DNA from 4 places in the Microbacterium sp. NFH-22A-Y genome. Region 1 is predicted to be linked to each of the others. Evidence: predicted binding sites of a transcription regulator. Region 1 holds the regulator's gene; each other region holds the start of a gene.
What was found. Region 1 encodes HrcA, which represses chaperone genes, less so after heat shock. Its sites were predicted from a motif close to TTNGCACTCGNNNNNNNCGAGTGCNAA; they were not measured.
Positions count from the first base shown of each region.

Region 2: the regulator HrcA is predicted to act here: its motif matches at 3,067-3,093, upstream of groES (co-chaperone GroES).
Region 3: the regulator HrcA is predicted to act here: its motif matches at 1,624-1,650, upstream of groL (chaperonin GroEL).
Region 4: the regulator HrcA is predicted to act here: its motif matches at 2,400-2,426, upstream of L0965_RS02680 (Hsp20/alpha crystallin family protein).

Region 1 covers NZ_JACBGF010000003.1:335,287-339,975, forward strand. The annotation lists gene L0965_RS12605 (DUF1990 family protein) at 1-137, shown strand, start outside; gene hemW (radical SAM family heme chaperone HemW) at 137-1,354, shown strand; gene hrcA (heat-inducible transcriptional repressor HrcA) at 1,413-2,450, shown strand; gene dnaJ (molecular chaperone DnaJ) at 2,503-3,615, shown strand; gene L0965_RS12625 (16S rRNA (uracil(1498)-N(3))-methyltransferase) at 3,617-4,369, shown strand; gene L0965_RS12630 (HIT domain-containing protein) at 4,393-4,689, shown strand, end outside.
Region 2 covers NZ_JACBGF010000002.1:664,484-669,172, reverse strand. The annotation lists gene L0965_RS09005 (ABC transporter substrate-binding protein) at 109-1,371, opposite strand; gene rarD (EamA family transporter RarD) at 1,553-2,485, opposite strand; gene groES (co-chaperone GroES) at 2,684-2,980, opposite strand; gene L0965_RS08990 (PHB depolymerase family esterase) at 3,222-4,478, shown strand; gene L0965_RS08985 (methyltransferase domain-containing protein) at 4,502-4,689, shown strand, end outside.
Region 3 covers NZ_JACBGF010000001.1:1,076,755-1,081,443, reverse strand. The annotation lists gene groL (chaperonin GroEL) at 1-1,587, opposite strand, end outside; gene L0965_RS05120 (cold-shock protein) at 1,756-1,959, opposite strand; gene L0965_RS05115 (LytR C-terminal domain-containing protein) at 2,107-2,679, opposite strand; gene L0965_RS05110 (DUF3263 domain-containing protein) at 2,689-2,958, opposite strand; gene L0965_RS05105 (DUF2332 domain-containing protein) at 2,967-3,977, opposite strand; gene msrB (peptide-methionine (R)-S-oxide reductase MsrB) at 4,043-4,459, shown strand; gene L0965_RS05095 (nitroreductase family protein) at 4,456-4,689, shown strand, end outside.
Region 4 covers NZ_JACBGF010000001.1:588,332-593,020, reverse strand. The annotation lists gene L0965_RS02695 (ABC transporter ATP-binding protein) at 1-365, opposite strand, end outside; gene L0965_RS02690 (DUF4287 domain-containing protein) at 382-678, opposite strand; gene L0965_RS02685 (DUF2804 domain-containing protein) at 719-1,756, opposite strand; gene L0965_RS02680 (Hsp20/alpha crystallin family protein) at 1,873-2,328, opposite strand; gene L0965_RS02675 (hypothetical protein) at 2,625-3,614, shown strand; gene L0965_RS02670 (L-serine ammonia-lyase, iron-sulfur-dependent, subunit alpha) at 3,701-4,689, opposite strand, start outside.

The sequences.
Region 1 (4,689 bases):
GCTTCACGGTGCGCGCCTTCGACCGCCCCGTCTCGGCGCTGTACCGGCTGATCCCGCCCCTGCTCAAGCGCCGCCGCCGTGAGCTCTTCCGGGGCTATCTGCGCGCCATCTCCCCGATGTACACGACCCCCGCCTGATGGGATCCGCCCTCCCTCTCGGCGATCCCGCGCCCTCCGACGGCGCCCTGCCCCCCGACATCGTGATCGACCCCGATCGTGACTTCGGGGTGTACCTGCACGTGCCCTTCTGCCGTGTCCGCTGCGGCTACTGCGACTTCAACACCTATACGGCCGGCGAGCTGCGCGGGGCACGGCAAGACGCCTACGCCGACGAGGTCCTGCGCGAGATCGCGCTGTCGCGGGAGGTGCTGAGCGCGCGGGGGCCGCTGCGGGCGGCATCCACCGTCTTCTTCGGCGGGGGCACCCCCACCCTGCTGCCCGGAGGCGACCTCGCCCGCATGCTCGACGGCGTCCGCACCGGCTTCGGCCTCGCCGACGGCGCGGAGGTCACCGTCGAGGCCAACCCCGACACCGTCACGGATGCCCTCGCGCGCGAGCTCGCCGCCGCCGGAGTGACGCGGATGTCGATCGGCATGCAGTCCGCCGTGCCGCACGTGCTCGCGGCGCTCGACCGCACGCACGACCCGGCAGGCGTGCGCACCGCCGTCGCGGCGGCGCGCACCGCCGGTCTCGACGTCAGCGTCGACCTCATCTACGGCGCGCCGGGGGAGTCGCTCGACGACTGGCGACGCTCGGTCGAGACGGCCGTCGGGCTCGAGCCCGACCACATCTCCGCATACGCGCTCATCATCGAAGACGGCACCAAACTGGCGCGGCAGATCCGCCGCGGCGATGTCGCGGCCCCCGACGACGACCTGCAGGCCGACATGTACGAGCTGGCGGACGAGGCCTTCGCCGCCGCCGGCTACGACTGGTACGAGGTGTCGAACTGGGCGCGCAGCCCGCAGCAGCGCTCCCGGCACAACCTGGCCTACTGGCGGGGCACCGACTGGTGGGGCTACGGCCCGGGGGCGCACAGCCACGTGGACGGGCTGCGCTGGTGGAACGTCAAGCATCCGGCCGCGTACGCGCAGCGCCTGGCCGCCGACGAGTCGCCCGCGGCGGCGCGCGAGCGCCCGGATGCCGCGGCGCGCCGGCTCGAAGACGTGCTCCTGCGCTCGCGCATCGCGGAGGGGATCGCCGTCTCGGATCTCACCGGCGAGGGCCGTCACGCCATCGCCGCCCTGATCGCCGACGGCCTCATCGACGGCGCCGCCGCGGTGCGCGGACGTGTGGTGCTCACGCGGCGGGGACGCCTTCTCGCCGACGCCGTGGTCCGCGCCCTCACCGTCTGAGGCGGCGCACGCGGTAGGATTGGCACTCGACAACCCGGAGTGCCAACGAGGAGGAGTGATGGTCTCGGAACGCGGCCTGCAGGTCCTCCGCGCGATCGTGCAGGACTACGTCGACACGCACGAGCCGGTCGGGAGCAAGGCGATCGTCGAACGACACCAGTTCGGGGTCTCCGCGGCCACGATCCGAAACGACATGGCGCTGCTCGAAGACGAAGAGCTCATCGCCGCTCCGCACACCTCGTCGGGGCGTGTGCCGACCGACAAGGGCTACCGCGTCTTCGTCGACCACCTCGCGGAGCTGCGTCCCCTCTCGGGCGCGCAGCGCTCGGCGATCTCGTCCTTCCTCAGCGACCCGGGCGATCTCGACGATCTGCTGATGCGGACGGTGCGCGCCCTCACCCAGCTCACCGGACAGGTCGCGATCGTCCAGTACCCCTCGTTCGCGCGGGCGAACGTCTCGCACGTCGAGTTCGTCCACCTCGGAGGCGCGCGGGTGGTCGTCATCGTGGTCACCGACACGGGGCGCGTCTCGCAGCGGGTCGCCTTCCTCGCGGAAGAGCTGAGCGAGCAGTCGGCCGCACAGGTGAAGACCGCGATCGCCCAACTCGTGACCGGGAAGCCCGTCGGAGACGCCGCCGCCGCGATCGCGGAGCTCGCGGCATCCGTGCCCGCCGGAACCCGCATCGACGACGCGCTGCGGGTCGTCGCCCGGATCGTCGGCGAGGAGCTCGACGACTTCCGCCAGGATCGGTTGGTCATGGCCGGCAGCGCGACCCTCGCCCGACGTGAGAGCGACTTCCGCGGCAGCATCTATCCGCTCCTCGAGGCCATCGAGGAGCAGGTCACGCTCCTGCGGCTGATGGGGGAGATGGTCGCCGACGAACACGGTCTCGCCGCGAGCATCGGGCGCGAGAACGCGGCGTTCGGTCTAACGGAGGCCTCGGTCCTGACGAGCGACTACGACACGACCGGAACCCGTGCCCGCGTCGGCCTGCTCGGTCCGACGCGCATGGACTATCCCACCAACCTCGCGGCGGTCCGCGCCGTCGCGCACTATCTGAGCCGGCTCCTCGACGAGGACGACGCGTCCCGCTGAGCGATCCGCTCCCGAACACCCACCCGCGCCCGAGAGGGCAGGAAAGGCGATTGTGGCCGACCACTACGAAGTCCTGGGCGTCTCCCGTGACGCGAGCCCCGAGGAGATCAAGAAGGCGTACCGGCGTCTGGCGCGCGAGCTGCACCCCGACGTGAACCCGGGCGCCGATGCGTCCGAGCGGTTCAAGCTCGTCACGCACGCCTACGACGTGCTGAGCGACCCCGAGCAGCGTCAGCGCTACGACATGGGCGGCGACGGCTCGCCCTTCGGCGGGGGAGCGGGCGCCGGCTTCGGCGGCTTCGGCGACATCTTCGAGACCTTCTTCGGCGGCGGCGGAGCCCGGACCGGACGACCCCGATCGCGCCGGGAGCGGGGCCAGGACGCGCTCGTGCGCGTCACGCTCGATCTCGCCGACGTGGTCTTCGGCACGCACCGCGACATCGAGGTCGACACCGCGGTGCTCTGCGACACCTGCCAGGGCTCGTGCTGCCAGCCCGGCACGCAGCCGACCACCTGCGACATCTGCCACGGCTCCGGCCAGGTGCAGCGGACGGTGCGCAGCCTGCTCGGCAACGTGGTCACGTCGCAGCCGTGCACCACGTGCCAGGGCTACGGCACGACGATCCCCTACCCGTGCGCCACCTGCCAGGGGCAGGGCCGGGTGCGCGCGCGCCGCACGGTGTCGGTCGACATCCCCGGCGGCGTCGAGACCGGCCTGCGCCTGCAGCTGCCCGGGTCCGGCGAGGTCGGTCCCGCGGGCGGACCCAACGGCGACCTCTATCTCGAGGTCACCGTCGCGAACCACGAGGTCTTCAGCCGCGAAGGCGACGATCTGCTCGCCACGCTGGAGGTGTCGATGCCGGACGCGATCCTGGGTACCCGCACCACGATCTCCTCGCTCGACGGCGACGTCGACCTGGAGGTCCGATCGGGGGTGCAGTCCGGCGATGTGCTCACCGTCAAGGGTCGCGGCATCACGCCGCTGCGCGGCGGCACGCGCGGCGATCTGCGCGTCGGCGTGCAGGTCGTCACGCCCACGAAGCTCGACGCCAAGGAACGCGCCCTCATCGAGGACTTCGCCAAGCGGACCAAGGCTCCCGCCCCCCGGCTGGCGCAGTTCCACCAGGGCATGTTCTCCAAGCTCCGCGACCGGTTCCGCGGCTGACATGGCGCTCCACTTCCTCGTCGATGTGCCATCGGTCGACGGTGCCGACGTGTCGACCGCCGACGCCGGCGACGAGGTCGTCATCACGGGCGCGGAGGCGCATCACGCCGCCGTCGTGCGGCGCGTGCGCATCGGCGAGGAGGTGACCGTCGGCGACGGCCGGGGCGTCTGGCTGACCGGCGTCGTCACCGCATCCGCCCCCAAACGGGTCGTGGTGTCGGTGACGTCGCGGTCGCAGCAGGCGGCCGCGAGCCCCCGCATCGTCCTCGCCCAGGCCCTCGCGAAGGGAGACCGCGACGAGCTCGCGGTGCAGGCGGCCACCGAGCTCGGCATCGACGAGGTCGTGCCGTGGCAGGCGGCACGCAGCATCTCGCGCTGGACGGGCGAGAAGGCCGTCAAGGGAGTCGGCCGCTGGCAGAGCATCGTGCGCGAGGCGGCGAAGCAGGCGCACCGCGCCTGGACCCCCACCGTCGGCGCCGTGCTCACGACGCGCGAACTGGCCGCGCGCGCAGACCGGGCGCGCGTGCTCGTGCTGGAGCCGACCGCCCGCACCGCGCTCACCGCCGTTGCGCTGGACGACGTCGCGGAGGTCGTGCTCGTGGTCGGCCCGGAAGGCGGGGTCAGCGCGGAGGAGATCGCCGAGCTCACGGAGGCCGGCGCGATCGCCGTGCGCCTCGGCGATACGGTGCTGCGCACCTCGACGGCCGGGCCCGCCGCCCTGGCTATCGTCAACGCCCGGCTCGGCCGCTGGTGACGGGCGCTGACTACACTCGGAGTATGAGCGAACCGTCCATCTTCACGCGCATCCTGCAGGGGGAGATCCCGGCCGAGATCCTCGCCGAGACCGAGAACGTGTTCGCGATCCGCGACATCGCACCGCAGGCGCCCGTGCATCTGCTGGTCATCCCCAAGTCCGCGGCGCACCGCGACGTGGTCGAGCTCGCGGCATCCGACCCCGCTCTGCTCAGCGAGATGGTGGGCCTCGCCCACACGCTCGCCGCCGAGCACGCCGACGGCGACTTCCGTCTGATCTTCAACACCGGCTCCGGCGCGGGGCAGACGGTGTTCCACGTG
Region 2 (4,689 bases), on a different contig from region 1:
CGGCGGGCCGCGCCGGCACACGGCGGGCCGCGCCGCACGCGGCGGGTCGCGCCGCACGCACGGGAAAGGGCCCCGGATCGCTCCGGGGCCCTCTCTACGCGTCGAGTGTCAGCGCGTGTCGATGCGGGTGTGCATGTTGTCGGCACCGAACTGGAAGATGCCGATGGACGCCTGCGTCGGGTCGCCGTGCTCGTCGAAGGTGATCGGGCCGGAGTAGCCGTCGTAGTCGGCCACGCCGCCGCCGAGGATGATGTCGGCGCACTCGGAGAACGAGGTGCACTTCTTGCCATCGCCCGAGCCGCCGGAGACCTCCTGCAGCTTGCCCGCCATGTCGGCGCCGGTGGTCGACTTCGCCGCGAGGGCGGAGAGGGCCAGCAGCACGACCGCGTCGTAGGACTCGGCCGCGTACGAGTAGTCCTCGAGCGCGGCGTTGCCGGCGGCGGTCCACGTGGTGTTCAGACGCTCCTTGAAGTCGTCCTCGAGCACCGGTCCGGGCGTGGTGCCCTTGGCGCCTTCGAGCGACACGGAGACCTTGTCGCCCCACTGCTTGAGGTTGCCGTCGACGAGGTAGAAGTTGCTCGCCGGCAGACCCGCGTTGACCAGGAGCGGGGCGATCGTCGCGAACTGGTCGAACGTGACGAGCACGACCGCGTCCGGCTTGGCGGCCGCGATCGTCGCCACCTGGGCGTCGAAGGAGCTGTCGCCGTCGTTGTAGGACGCCTCGGCCACGACCTTGCCGCCGGTGGACTCGAAGACATCCTTGACGACACCGAACAGACCGGTGCCGTAGGCGTCGTTCTGGTAGATGATGCCGATGTTCTTGTGGCCGTCCTCGGCGATCAGGTTGCCGAGCACCTCACCCTGCAGCAGGTCGCTGGGGGCGGTGCGCCAGTACAGGCCCTTGTCGTCCCAGTTGGTGAAGTCGGGCGAGGTGTTGGCGGGCGAGAAGGTGATGATGCCGGCCGCGACGTTGGAGTCGAGGAACAGCTTCGTGACACCCGATGCCGCCGCACCGATCATGGCCGAGACGCCGGCGCTCTGCAGCTTGGGCACCGTGGTCTCGAAGGCCTTGTTGTCGGCGTCGCCGGAGTCGCCGGGGGTGAAGTCGACCGTGATGCCCTTGGCCGCCTTGTTCACCTCGTCGACGGCGAGCAGGACGCCAGCCTCCTCGGGCGGGCCGAGGAAGGCGAGGCTACCCGTCTGCGGCAGCACGCTGCCGATCTTGAGGGTCAGGTCCTCGGCCGGGCCGCTGCTTTCGCTGGGCGTAGACGAGCCGCCGCCGGCACAGCCGGCGAGCAGAACGGCGCTGACGGCGGCCACGGCGATACCGCCGAGCACCTTGCCAGCCCGCGAACGTGTGAAGACGCTCATGTTGCTCCTTGATCTGGTTGACACGGGGCGAGCTCGGGAGCCTCCCCAGTGGGTCAAACCTAACGGCCTGGTCGCGTCCGGATTGTTGCGATGCGTTAACGGTGTGAAACGGAACGGTCACGGTGCGATAACGGTCGCGGCGGGCCGCGCGGCGGGTCTCGCGGTGGGCCGCGCGGTGGACTCAGACCAGATCGACGACGTCGGCCGCGCCGCGGGCGCGCCGCCCGGCGATCAGCGAGTCGGCGCTGAGAACGATGAGCGCCACCCAGACGAGTCCGAACCCGATCCACCGCTCCAGCGGCATCGGCTCCTGGAGGATCCACGCGCCGGTGATGAACTGCAGGATCGGCGCGACGAACTGGAGCAGGCCGATGACGGTGAGCGGGGCACGGCGGGCGCCGCTGGCGAACAGCAGCAGCGGCACGGCCGTCACGACGCCGGCGAGGGTGACCAGCGCGGTGTGGCCGGCTCCCTGGGTGCCGAAGACGAGACCGGTCGTGCTCGCGACGACGACGAGCTGGATGAGCGCGATCGGGGTGAGCCACAGGGACTCGAGCGTGAGACCGCTGATCGCGTCGACGCGCGGACCGATCTGCTTCTTGACGAGCCCGTAGGCGCCGAAGCTGGCGGCGAGGGTGAGGGCGATCCAGGGGAAGGATCCGTACGCGACGATGATGACGATCACCGCGAGGCCGGCGAAACCGATGGCGACCCACTGCGCGGTGCGCAGGCGCTCCTTCAGCACGATGACACCCAGCAGGACGGTCACGATCGGGTTGATGAAGTAGCCCAGGCTGCCCTCGATGACGTGCCCGGTCAGGATGCCGATGAGGAAGACCTGCCAGTTCACGTAGATCAGCAGACCCGCCACGATGGTCCAGAACACGAGACGGCGGTCGCGCAGGATCGCGAACAGCTTGCCCCAGGTGCGCGTGACCGTCAGCAGCACCGCGCAGAACAGCAGCGAGAAGAGGATGCGCCAGACGACGATCTCCCACGGCCCGATCGGGGCGAGCGTCAGGAAATAGAGGGGCATGAAGCCCCACAGGAAGTAGGCCGCGAAGGCATAGATCCCGCCGAGCCGCTCCTCGCGTGCGGTGTCGGCGGGTGTCATGAGACAAAGCCTACGACGGTCCTGACACTCGGATGCCGCGGCATCCTGCCGTTCAGCGTGCGCGAACCGCCATGTTCTGTGCGAGCCGCCACATTTCGGACGGGACGGGCCGTGGCGGCTCGACCGGGGTGTAGCGGCTCGCGAGGGGATGCAGAAGGGCCCGGATGCCGAGGCATCCGGGCCCTTCTGTGCGAATCGTCAGCGGACGACGACCGCCAGCACGTCGCGAGCCGACAGGACGAGGAACTCGTCGCCGCCGAACTTCACCTCGGTGCCGCCGTACTTGCTGTAGATGACGCGGTCGCCGACGGCGACGTCGAGCGGGACGCGGTTGCCGTTGTCGTCGATGCGGCCGGGGCCCACGGCCACGACCTCGCCCTCCTGGGGCTTCTCCTTGGCGGTGTCGGGGATGACGAGGCCACTGGACGTGACCTGCTCAGCCTCGACCTGCTTGATGACGATGCGGTCCTCGAGCGGCTTGATGGAAACCGACACGGTCTACCTCTTTCTTGCTGGGCGTGATGCTTCAAGACTCGTTAGCACCCACAGGGGTGGAGTGCTAACAGAAGTCTAGGGCGGAGTTGGCACTCGTGCAACGCGAGTGCCAACCGTGCGACACGGAGCCCCCCTGTTACATGAATCATGTTTCACCTAACATCGGCTCTGGGCTCCCCTGAGCCGGGACCGCCGGGCAATGGTGCCCGGTCGAAGGCGGGAGCCGGATCGGAGCAGACCGATGACATCCCCCCGCATCCCCCGACGCCGCGCCGTGGCGGCGATGCTGACGGCCGCCGCACTCGCGGCCGCCGGACTGCTCGCCGGGCCGCTGGCGACACCCGCCACGGCGGCGACCGGGTCGTGGACCACCGAGTCGATCGCCGGCATGAACGTGCGCCTCTACACGCCGGCGAGCGCGCCGACGCTCGGCGCCGGTCGCGCCCTCATGGTCAGTCTGCACGGCTGCGTCCAGACGGCCTCCACCCTGCAGACGGCCGGCAACTGGGCGGCGACCGCCGAGAGGTACGGCATGGTCGTCGCCCTGCCCGACGCCCCCAACGGCGGCGTCGTGCTGGGCTGCTGGGACTACTACGACGCGAACCACTCGCGCACCTCCCCCGCCCGCCACGACGACAACCTCCTCGCCCTCGTCTCCACCCTCACCGCACGCGGCACCCTGGGCATCGACGCGGCGCAGGTGTATCTGTCGGGACTGTCGTCGGGCGGCGGCGAGACCATGGTGATGGGCTGCCTCGCCCCCGACGTGTTCGCGGGCATCGGCATCAACGCCGGGCCCACCGTCGGCACCACGTCCGGTCAGATCGGCAGCGTCGCCGTGTCGCAGACCCAGGGCCGGAACACCTGCACGACGTTCGCCGGCTCGGCATCCGGAGCCTTCGCGACGCAACTGACCTCGGTGGTCTACGGGTCGAACGACACGACGGTCGCTCCCGGCTACAACACGCTGAACGCGCAGATCATGGCGGGCATCTACGGCGCCGGGTCGACCTCGACGTTCGCGCTCACCGGTCTCGCCGGAACGAACACCGCGGGCTCGGGCACGCTCTACGCGGATGCCGCGGGTCCACGTGTCTCGCTGATCCAGAACACCGGGCTCGGACACAACTGGCCCGCGGGCGGCGGCCCGGGCGGATCGTACGTGTCGACGAACAGCATCGACTACCCGGCCTACGTCACGGGCTTCTTCTTCCAGAACAACCGACGCGTCGACCGCTCGGGCACTCCGACGCCCACGCCCACGCCCACCCCTACCTCCACTCCGACGCCCACGCCGACGCCGACCGCGCCGGCGGGCTGTGTGACCGCGTCCAACGCGGACCACAAGGCGGCGGGCCGCGCCACGAGCTACGGCACCAACCCCTACAACCCGTACTACGCGGTCGGGAGCCTCGACTACCTGGGACAGGGGGATGCGACCGTGACGAGCCTGCAGCAGGTGTCGGCGACGCGGTGGACCAAGGTGGCCGGCTGCTGAGCCGACCCGCATAGGCTGGCCGGATGGAACGCGCCGAGCTCACCGCCCTGCTGACCGCCGACGGTCTGCGGCTGGTCGATGAGCTCGGCGCGATCGATTCCGCCGACGACGTCGCCCGCACGGTCTCACGGCTGCGCGCCGCGGGGCTGTCGCCCGAGCTGGTCTCGGCCGCCGTCGGCCAGGCGCGGCTGCGTACCCGCGCCCGCGCCAA
Region 3 (4,689 bases), on a different contig from region 1:
GGGCGCGGCAGCCTTCTCGGGCTTGTCGGCGACGACGACCTCGGTGGTGAGGAACAGACCCGCGATCGACGCGGCGTTCTGCAGCGCCGAGCGCGTGACCTTGGCCGGGTCGATGATGCCGGCGGCGAACATGTCGACGTACTCGCCGGTGGCCGCGTTCAGGCCCTGGCCGACGGGCAGCTCCGACACCTTGTTCGCGACGACACCGGGCTCGAGACCGGCGTTCAGCGCGATCTGCTTCAGCGGGGCCTCGATGGCGACCTTGACGATGTTCGCACCGGTTGCCTCGTCGCCCGTGAGCTCGAGCTTCTCGAACGCACGCTTGCCGGCCTGGATGAGCGCGACGCCACCACCGGGGACGATGCCCTCCTCGACGGCCGCCTTCGCGTTGCGGACGGCGTCCTCGATGCGGTGCTTGCGCTCCTTGAGCTCCACCTCGGTGGCCGCACCCGCCTTGATGACGGCGACGCCGCCGGCGAGCTTGGCGAGGCGCTCCTGCAGCTTCTCGCGGTCGTAGTCGCTGTCGGTGTTCTCGATCTCGCGCTTGATCTGGGTCACGCGACCCTCGATCTGCGCGGACTCGCCGGCACCCTCGACGATCGTGGTCTCGTCCTTGGTGACGATGACCTTGCGCGCCTTGCCGAGCAGGTCGGTGGTGGCGTTCTCGAGCTTGAGACCGACCTCCTCCGTGATGACCTGGCCGCCGGTGAGGATCGCGATGTCCTGCAGCTGGGCCTTGCGACGGTCGCCGAAGCCGGGGGCCTTGACGGCGACCGACTTGAAGATGCCGCGGATCTTGTTGAGCACGAGGGTCGCGAGGGCCTCACCCTCGACGTCCTCCGCGATGATGACGAGCTCCTTGCCCTCCTGGATCACCTTGTCGACGATCGGCAGCAGGTCCTTGATGTTGGAGATCTTCTGGTTCGCGATGAGGATGTACGGGTCCTCGAACACCGCTTCCTGACGCTCCGGGTCGGTGACGAAGTAGGGGTTGATGTAGCCCTTGTCGAAGCGCATGCCCTCGGTGAGCTCGAGCTCGGTGCCGAAGGTGTTCGACTCCTCGACGGTGACGACACCCTCCTTGCCGACCTTGTCGATGGCCTCGGCGATCAGCGCGCCGATCTCGGGGTCGGCGGCGGAGATGGATGCCGTGGCGGCGATCTCCTCCTTGGTCTCGACCTCCTTCGCCGATGCGAGCAGCTCGTCGGAGAGAGCCTTGACGGCCTTCTCGATGCCCTTCTTGAGCGAGATGGGGTCGGCCCCGGCGGCGACGTTGCGCAGGCCCTCGCGAACGAGCGCCTGGGCAAGGACGGTCGCGGTGGTCGTGCCGTCACCGGCGACGTCGTCCGTCTTCTTGGCGACCTCCTTGACGAGCTCCGCGCCGATCTTCTCGTACGGGTCGTCGAGCTCGATCTCCTTGGCGATCGAGACGCCGTCGTTCGTGATCGTGGGGGCGCCCCACTTCTTCTCGAGCACGACGTTGCGACCGCGGGGGCCCAGGGTCACCTTGACGGCGTCGGCCAGGATGTTCAGGCCACGCTCGAGGCCGCGGCGGGCCTCCTCGTCGAAAGCGATGATCTTTGCCATAAGTGTGTCGTCCCTCCCGGACGTGAGGATGAGTCTTTAGCACTCGCGAGGATGGAGTGCTAACTCATTCTGGCACTCTGGCATGACGAGTGCAAGCCGCCGACGCCCGGCGCGGCGACACGCGCCGAACCGCCGCCGAAGGCGCGCGGGAGGAGGGTCGACGCGGGGTCAGGCGACGACGCGGACCGACTCGGCCTGCGGGCCCTTCTGGCCGGCACCGACGGTGAACTCGACCGTCTGCCCCTCCTCGAGCACCCGGAATCCGGACATGTCGATGTTGGAGTAGTGGACGAAGACGTCCTGGCCATCGGTGACGGTGATGAAGCCGAAACCCTTCTCGGCGTTGAACCACTTGACGGTACCCTGGGCCATGCGAATCTCCTGATGCTGCGGTGGGACGTCGCAATGCTAACCAGCGCTCGCGGCGCGAAAACGCCGATCCGGCAACTGTTGACACGCGCGCATCGAAGTGTTCACACGCGTGAAACACTCCCCCGCGGAGGTCGCGTCCGCGCGGTGTCAGCCGGCCGGCGTGGCGCCGGCATCCGTGCGATCGGCGCCGATCACGACGACCAGCAGCGTGCTGCCGTCGCCGCCGGCCAGCCCCGCATAGGCGTCGCTGAGGGAGACCGTCGCACCGCCGATGACCTGCGCGAGGCCGCGGGCGGCGCCCTCCTCGGCGGGATCCGAATAGAACACGGTGGTGGTCTGGAACCCCGTCGAGCCGGCATCGCCGGCCGTGACGTCGTCGGCGGCCCAACCGGCGGCCACGATGGTCTGGGCGAGCGCGCCGGCGAGCCCCGACTGCGTGGTGGCGTTGAGCACGGTCACCTTGAACGACGGGTCGACGACGGGCTCGGCCGTCGCGATCGGCGTCGGGGTCGCGCTCGGCGTCGGGAACAGGGTCACGCGCCCGGTCGCGACCAGCGTGCCGAAGATGCCCACGGCGACGAGGACGACGATCGCGATCGCCGACCACAGCACCACCACGCCCCCGCGCATCCGCGGGTTCTCGGCGCGATGAGCACCGATGCGGCCCCCGTCGAGGGGCAGATCATCGAAGCGGTCCTGGTGAGCGGGGGTTCTCGGCACCACAGAATGCTATCGGCCCGTTCCCGTGGGAACCGCGGGAACGGCGGCGCGGCCTGCGCGCTCGCGTTCGCGTGCCTCGCGCAACCGGCGCAGCCGGTGCACGAGCATCGCATCGTAGGCCGCCGCATCCGGCTGGTCGACGACCCGGCCGAGGAGCTGGTAGTAGCGCGCCGGCGCGAGCCCGAGCTCCGCGCGGATCGCCTCCTCCTTGGCCGCATCGTGACCGCTCCAGCGCGACTCGAAGTCGAGGAGCAGGCGGTCACGGTCGGCGAGGGGCACACTTCACGCTAACGCGGCGAGGACGTTTCCCCCTCGCGCCACTCCAGCCAGGAGCCGAGCGGATCGGCCATCGCCACGATGCGCCCGTCGAGGGCGAGGGCGAACCCGTCCGACGACGGCTCCTGCGCGTGCGCTCCCACCTGCCAGCCGCGATGCAGCGTCGGGGCGTCGAGGGTGATCCACCGTCCCGCAGCGCGCACGTCGTCGATGAGGACGTGGCGGGCATCCCACGGGATGTGGGCCAGCACCCCCGGGGTCTGGATGACGAGTGTCGCCTCCCGCGGCGCCGCGGCGACGGCGCGGGCGAGCTGGGCGGAGCCGTCGCCGGCGAGGAGCAGCGGCGGGTCGGCCGCCGCGATGCGCAGCGCGTCGGCGACGCGTTCGACGCGGCCCTCCTCGCCCGGCCAGACGAGACCGGTCAGCCAGGCGGCCGTCGCGCGATCGGTCGGCGCGAGCGGTGCGAGATCGATCCCGGCGCGCCAGACGATCGTCGGAGAGCGCAGCGGCGGTACGAGCGGGCCGCGCAGCACGCTGTGCAGGACCACCTCCGACGTGCCGTCGTCGGGGTCGAGGGCGATCTCGCCGTCCGGGGTCGCGTAACGGTAGGAATAGCGGTCGGGGTAGAGGCAGAGTCCGGCGCTCGCACCGATCTCGAGCAGGGCGATCGGCCCCTCGATGAGGCTGAGCGCGGGCAGCAGAGCGGCGCACCGCAGCGGCTCGTTCGTCTGGAGCGACCGGCGGGCGCACTCCCCGACGACCTCGTCGGCGTGGCGCAGGAGCCACTCCCGCCACACCGCGTAGGGCGGCTCGCCGGAGCCCAGCAGGCGCGCGACGGCGAAGACGAGCGGCGGCTGACGGTGCATCGGGGCGATCCGCGCCAGGACGGACTGCACCGTCCGGTCTGCGGCGACGCCGGCCGCCCAGTCGGCGTACACGGCCGAGCGCCCGGGCGCCTCCTTCCGCGCGAAGCGCGCGTAGCGTTCCGCGACCGCGGCGATCTCTGCATCCACGGGCTCCATTCTCGCCGGGACGGAGCACGCCCCCGCGACGTCGGGTTGAATGGAGGTGGACTAAGGAGCCAGATATGACCTACCACGTCACCAAGACCGACGAGCAGTGGCGTTCGGAGCTGACCCCCGAGCAGTACGCCGTCCTGCGTCAGGCGGGGACGGAGCGCGCATGGACCGGCGAGCTCCTCGACGAGAGCCGCGCGGGTCTCTACACGTGCGCCGCGTGCGGCGCCGAGCTCTTCCAGAGCGGCACGAAGTTCGACTCGCACTGCGGGTGGCCGAGCTTCTACGAGTCGGTGCGGCCGGAGGCCGTGGAGCTCATCGAGGATCGCAGCCACGGCATGGTGCGTACGGAGGTGCGCTGCGCGAACTGCGGGTCCCACCTGGGCCACGTCTTCCCCGACGGCTTCGGCACGCCCACCGGCGACCGGTACTGCATGAACTCGCTGTCGCTCTCGTTCACGCCGCAGGGCGAGGCGGACGCGTCGTGATCGACGCGGTCACCGACTACCCCGCCCTCGCGGCGGTGCGCGGGCGGCGGTCGTGGTCGAAGGTGACGGATGCCGCCCCGACCCGTGCCGAGCTGCTCACCCTGGTGTCGGCGGCCGGCCGCGTCGCCGACCACTCGTCTCTGCGCCCGTGGCGGGTGATCGAGCTGCGCGGCGATGACCGACTGGCCCTCGGTGCGGCCATCGCGACGGCCGAGGGCGACGACAAGCCC
Region 4 (4,689 bases), on a different contig from region 1:
CCGCGCGTCGCGCCGAGGACCGCCGCGAAGTACTCCAGGTTCTGGGCGACGGTGAGATCGTCGTAGACCGACGCCCCCTGACTGTCATACGCCACGCGGTGGCGCAGCGGCCGCGATCCGGCCGGCGCGCCGAGCACCGTCACCGTGCCCGCCGCGAGGCGTTGCACCCCGACGATCGCACGCATGAGCGTCGTCTTGCCGCTGCCGCTCGGCCCGAGCAGCCCCGTGATCCGCCCCGCGGCGATGTCGAGGTCGAGCCCGTCGAACACCGCGTCGCGTCCGCGCCGCACCACGAGGCCGCGGACGACCACGGCCCGGGCCGACGCTGCGGCCGGGGCGGACGACACCTCGGGAATGCTCGTCATGGGGGCATTATCCGCCTCAGGAGGCGCGCGCGGGGTTCGTGGCCTTGCCGTCCAGCCACAGCGTGTCGCTCGCATCGCTGTGGGTCGACGCGGTGCCCACATGGGTCGACGCGATCTTCGGGCCCTTCGTGATCACGTGCACGAGAGCCATCGCATGCCCGCGGCCGAGGCCGTACTCGTCGGCGAGCCACGCGACGATCTCCCCGGCCTTCGTGCCGGGGCCGAAGCCCTTCTGCGTCGCCTGCTCCACGAACTGGCGCGGGGTGAGCCCGGTCTTGTCCTCGATGTTGTCGAGATATGCCTGAAACGACATCCGTTTCCCTTCCGGCGGTGCCTCCGCCTCGTGTTCAGCTCTACCAGCGATTGCGGACATCCTCGGCGAAGCCCTCGATGCCGTCGAAGTCGATGACCCCGCCCTCCACGGCGACGCGTCCCGACCACCGGCCGAAGCACTGGTCGGTGCGCGAGGCGACGACCCCGAGGCTGGTCGCCGACCGCTTGTCGAACGCAGGCTCGAACACCGCGTCGAGACCGCCGCCGCGCACCCGCCACGGACGCAGCGGCGTGGCGAGGTCGTAGTCCCAGGCGACGGGGACGGAGATCTTGTGCAGCACGCCGTCGACGACCACGCCGTTCTCGGTCGCCCCCGTCCCATCGGTCCAGCGCCCGCCCACCTGGATGCCGAACGTCCGGCCGTCGGCGAGCAGACCCGACCCGGCACCCCAGTTCCACGCCACGTCGTACGGCCAGCGGCCCCGCCCGTGATCCAGGACCGCCCACGATCCGGCCGGCACGTCGTGATCGATCCCGTCGAGGGTGAGCGTGCCGGATGCCGGCAGCGCGACGTCCTTCACGGTGTACTGGAAGCGCCGGGACGACCACGGCACCACGACGGCGAGCAGGTCATGGCCGGGCGGGCGGGTCACGGTGATGTCGAACGACGCGGCGGGGATCTCCGCGTGCAGCCGCCAGAGCTGCCCGCGCTCGGCGGGCGTGATGGTCGCCGCGAGGTCGCGATGACGGGCGATCGTGATGCCCGTGCCGAGCGAGCCGGGCAGCGACACCTCGCGCGAGGGCAGGACGGTGGCGTTGCGGGACCACGTGCGTCCGGTGGCGCGGTCGCGGATCCACACTTCGTGGACCGCGGCGTAGTCGAGCGACGACACGGTCAGCGACACGATGTGCGTGGGCGTGATGACGTTCCAGTACTCCCACCGCTTGTTGCGACCCCACGACCGCACGAACCGGCCGCGCCCCCGGCCGATGCCGTCGGTGTCGACGAGGGGCCTCCGGCTGAACCCGATCGCGGCCGGGTTCAGCCGGCCGTCGGGGCGCGTGAGGGAGACGGGTGCGGTGAGCTCGCGCTCGTGCGCGGCGGGGAGGTCGGGCATCGGCATCCTTGCTGACGTTCCGGGTCGGGTGCTTCGACACTAGCGCTGTCGACGCGAACCGCCCCGGTCCGAGGCGGACGCGGGGCGGTTCGGGCGGTGGCGCAGGGCGCCGACGGTCACGGCTCGACGGGCTGCGGCTCCTGTGCCGACGCGTGGGCCTGGATCGTGGGCGCGCCGCCGTCGGCGACGACCTGGACCTTGCGCGGCTTGGCCTTCTCGCTCACGGGGATCGTCACGGTCAGCACGCCGTTGCTGTAGGTCGCGGCGATGCCGTCGGTGTCGATGCCCTGGCCGAGGTTGAGCTGACGCAGGAAGCTCGCGGTCTCGCGCTCGCGCGTGATCCACTTCACTCCCTCGCCCTCGGTGAGGGTGCGCTCGGCGCGGATCGTCAGCAGCTGGCCGTCCACGTCGATGTCGACCGAGCCCGGATCGATGCCCGGCAGGTCGGCGCTCAGCACGTAGTGGTCGCCGTCGCGGTAGAGGTCCATCGGCATCCGGCGCGGTCCGCGGCGCGTGTCGAAGAGGCCCGACGCGATGCGGTCGAGGTCACGGAACGGGTCATACGTGGCCATTGTTCTCTCCTGTTCGTGTATGGCTCTGTGAGTTCTGAAAGTTGAGCCTCGTCGACTCAACTAGCTTCAGATTAGCACTCACACCAGGAGAGTGCCAACGGTTCACGCACAGCGAACCCTCCGACCTGCCCGGGCTCAGTTGACGCACGAGCCGGAAACCACGCCACCGTTTCCGGCGTCGGCGCCAACTCGCCGGGCAGCGCCCTCCTCCTCCCCAGACGGCGCACCCGCGCACGTTCTCCACGGGGCCTCGCGGCGCGGCGCGCGACGGCAGCGAATGCGCCCACGCTGAGGGGATGCCGCGCCCACCACGCCCGCTTCCGTCGACTCTGCCCCAGGTCTTCACCGCCGCCGATGCGGCGGCGGCGGGCGTCGCCCGCGGACGACTCGCGGCGCGCGACCTGGACGCACCCTTCCGCGGAGTCCGCCTCCGGCGTGAGGCAGACGACGCGGCGACGCTCGGCGAGGACGCCCCGGACGAGATCGCGCGGCGCGCCATCCTGCGTCGCGTCCGCGCGCACGTGCTGGTGCTTCCGCCCCACGCGTTCTACATCGGAACGACGGCGCTCGCGATCCACGGACTCCCCCTCCTCGACGCGGATGCCGCGGCATCCGGCGACCTCGACGTCGCCGTGCCTGCGCCGCACCGTGCGCTCCGGCGGACGGGCATCGCCGCCGTGCAGGTCGCGCCGATGCTCGTCCACTCCACGGTCCGGGCCGGAATTCCCGTCGCGACGCTCGGCTCCACCTGGGCGATGCTCGCCCGTGAGCACTCGACACGCGATCTGGTGGTCATCGGCGACGCGATCATCCGCGTGCCCCGCGACGGATGGGGGCGGCGTGTGCCCGAACGCCAGCTCGCCAGGCCCGAGAACCTGGGTGCGGCCGTCGCCGCAGGACGCCGACAGGGAATCGGGAAGCTCCGGGCAGCACTCCCCCTGCTGCGCACGGGCAGCATGTCGCCGCTCGAGACCGACTGGCGACTGTCGCTCATCGGGACCGGCCTGCCGGAGCCCGAGCTCGACGTCGAGGTGCGCACCTCGGACGGGCGATTGCTCGGCATCAGCGACGGCGCGTTCCGGGCTCACCAGGTCGCCGTCGAGATCGAGGGTGATCACCACCGCACCTCGCGTCGCCAGTGGGCGCGGGACCTCCAGAAGTACGCCGACTACGCGAACCTCGGCTGGGACGTCGTACGCCTGACCTCCGCGCACATCCGTCAGGATCCGTCCTGCGGCGCGGCACTGGTGCGCGCCGCCCTCGCGCGCCGCGCCGCGCCTGCGTGACCGGCCGCTCGGTGGGCCCGTTCGCTAGAAATGGCAGCACGGTTTGCGGCGCGAGCGCCAACCGAGCCGCGGCTGCGAGCCGGTGCTCAGCACTCCACGACGTTGACGGCGAGACCGCCCTCGCTCGTCTCCTTGTACTTCGTCGACATGTCGATGCCGGTCTGGCGCATCGTTTCGACGACGGCGTCCAGCGGCACGTAGTGGGTGCCGTCGCCGCGCAGCGCGAGACGCGCCGCCGTCACGGCGGTGGAGGCCGCGATGGCGTTGCGCTCGATGCAGGGGATCTGGACGAGCCCGCCGACGGGGTCGCAGGTGAGGCCCAGATGATGCTCCATCGCGATCTCCGCGGCGTTCTCGATCTGACGGTTCGTCCCGCCCATCACGGCCGTCAGCCCGCCGGCCGCCATCGCGCACGCCGAGCCGACCTCGGCCTGGCATCCGCCCTCCGCACCCGAGATCGACGCGTTCGCCTTGAACAGCGAGCCCAGCGCCGTCGCCGTCAGCAGGAACCGACGGATGCCGCGGCGCCGGTTCGCCTCGGCGAGCGCCTCGGCAGAGGCCGCGACCGCCTCCGGCACGGGATCGGTCTCGCCGTGCAGGCCGAGCAGCGCCGAGCCGACCAGCTCCCCGTACGGGGTGACGGCGTTCGCGGCGCCGATCCCCGAGTCGGCGAGGAAGCGCCACCAGTACATCGCGACGGCGGGCAGGATGCCGGCCGCACCGTTGGTCGGCGCCGTCACGACCCGTCCGCCCGCGGCGTTCTCCTCGTTGACGGCGAGGGCGAACGCGCCCAGCCATTCCCCGGGCAGCTCCCGCCCGGACGCGGCGACCTCCTCCAGCTGCGCCCGGATCGCTCCGGCGCGCCGCTTCACCTTGAGCATGCCGGGGAGCACGCCCTCGGCGTGCAGCCCCGCGTCGACGCACGCGGCCATCGCGTCCCAGATCGCGTCGAGGCCGGCGGCGACCTCCTCCTCGGATCGCAGCGCCTCCTCGTTGCGTCGGGCGACCTCCGCGATCGTCAGACCGTACTCGTCGCAGACGTCCAGCAGCTGCGCCGCCGTGGAGAAGGGCAGGG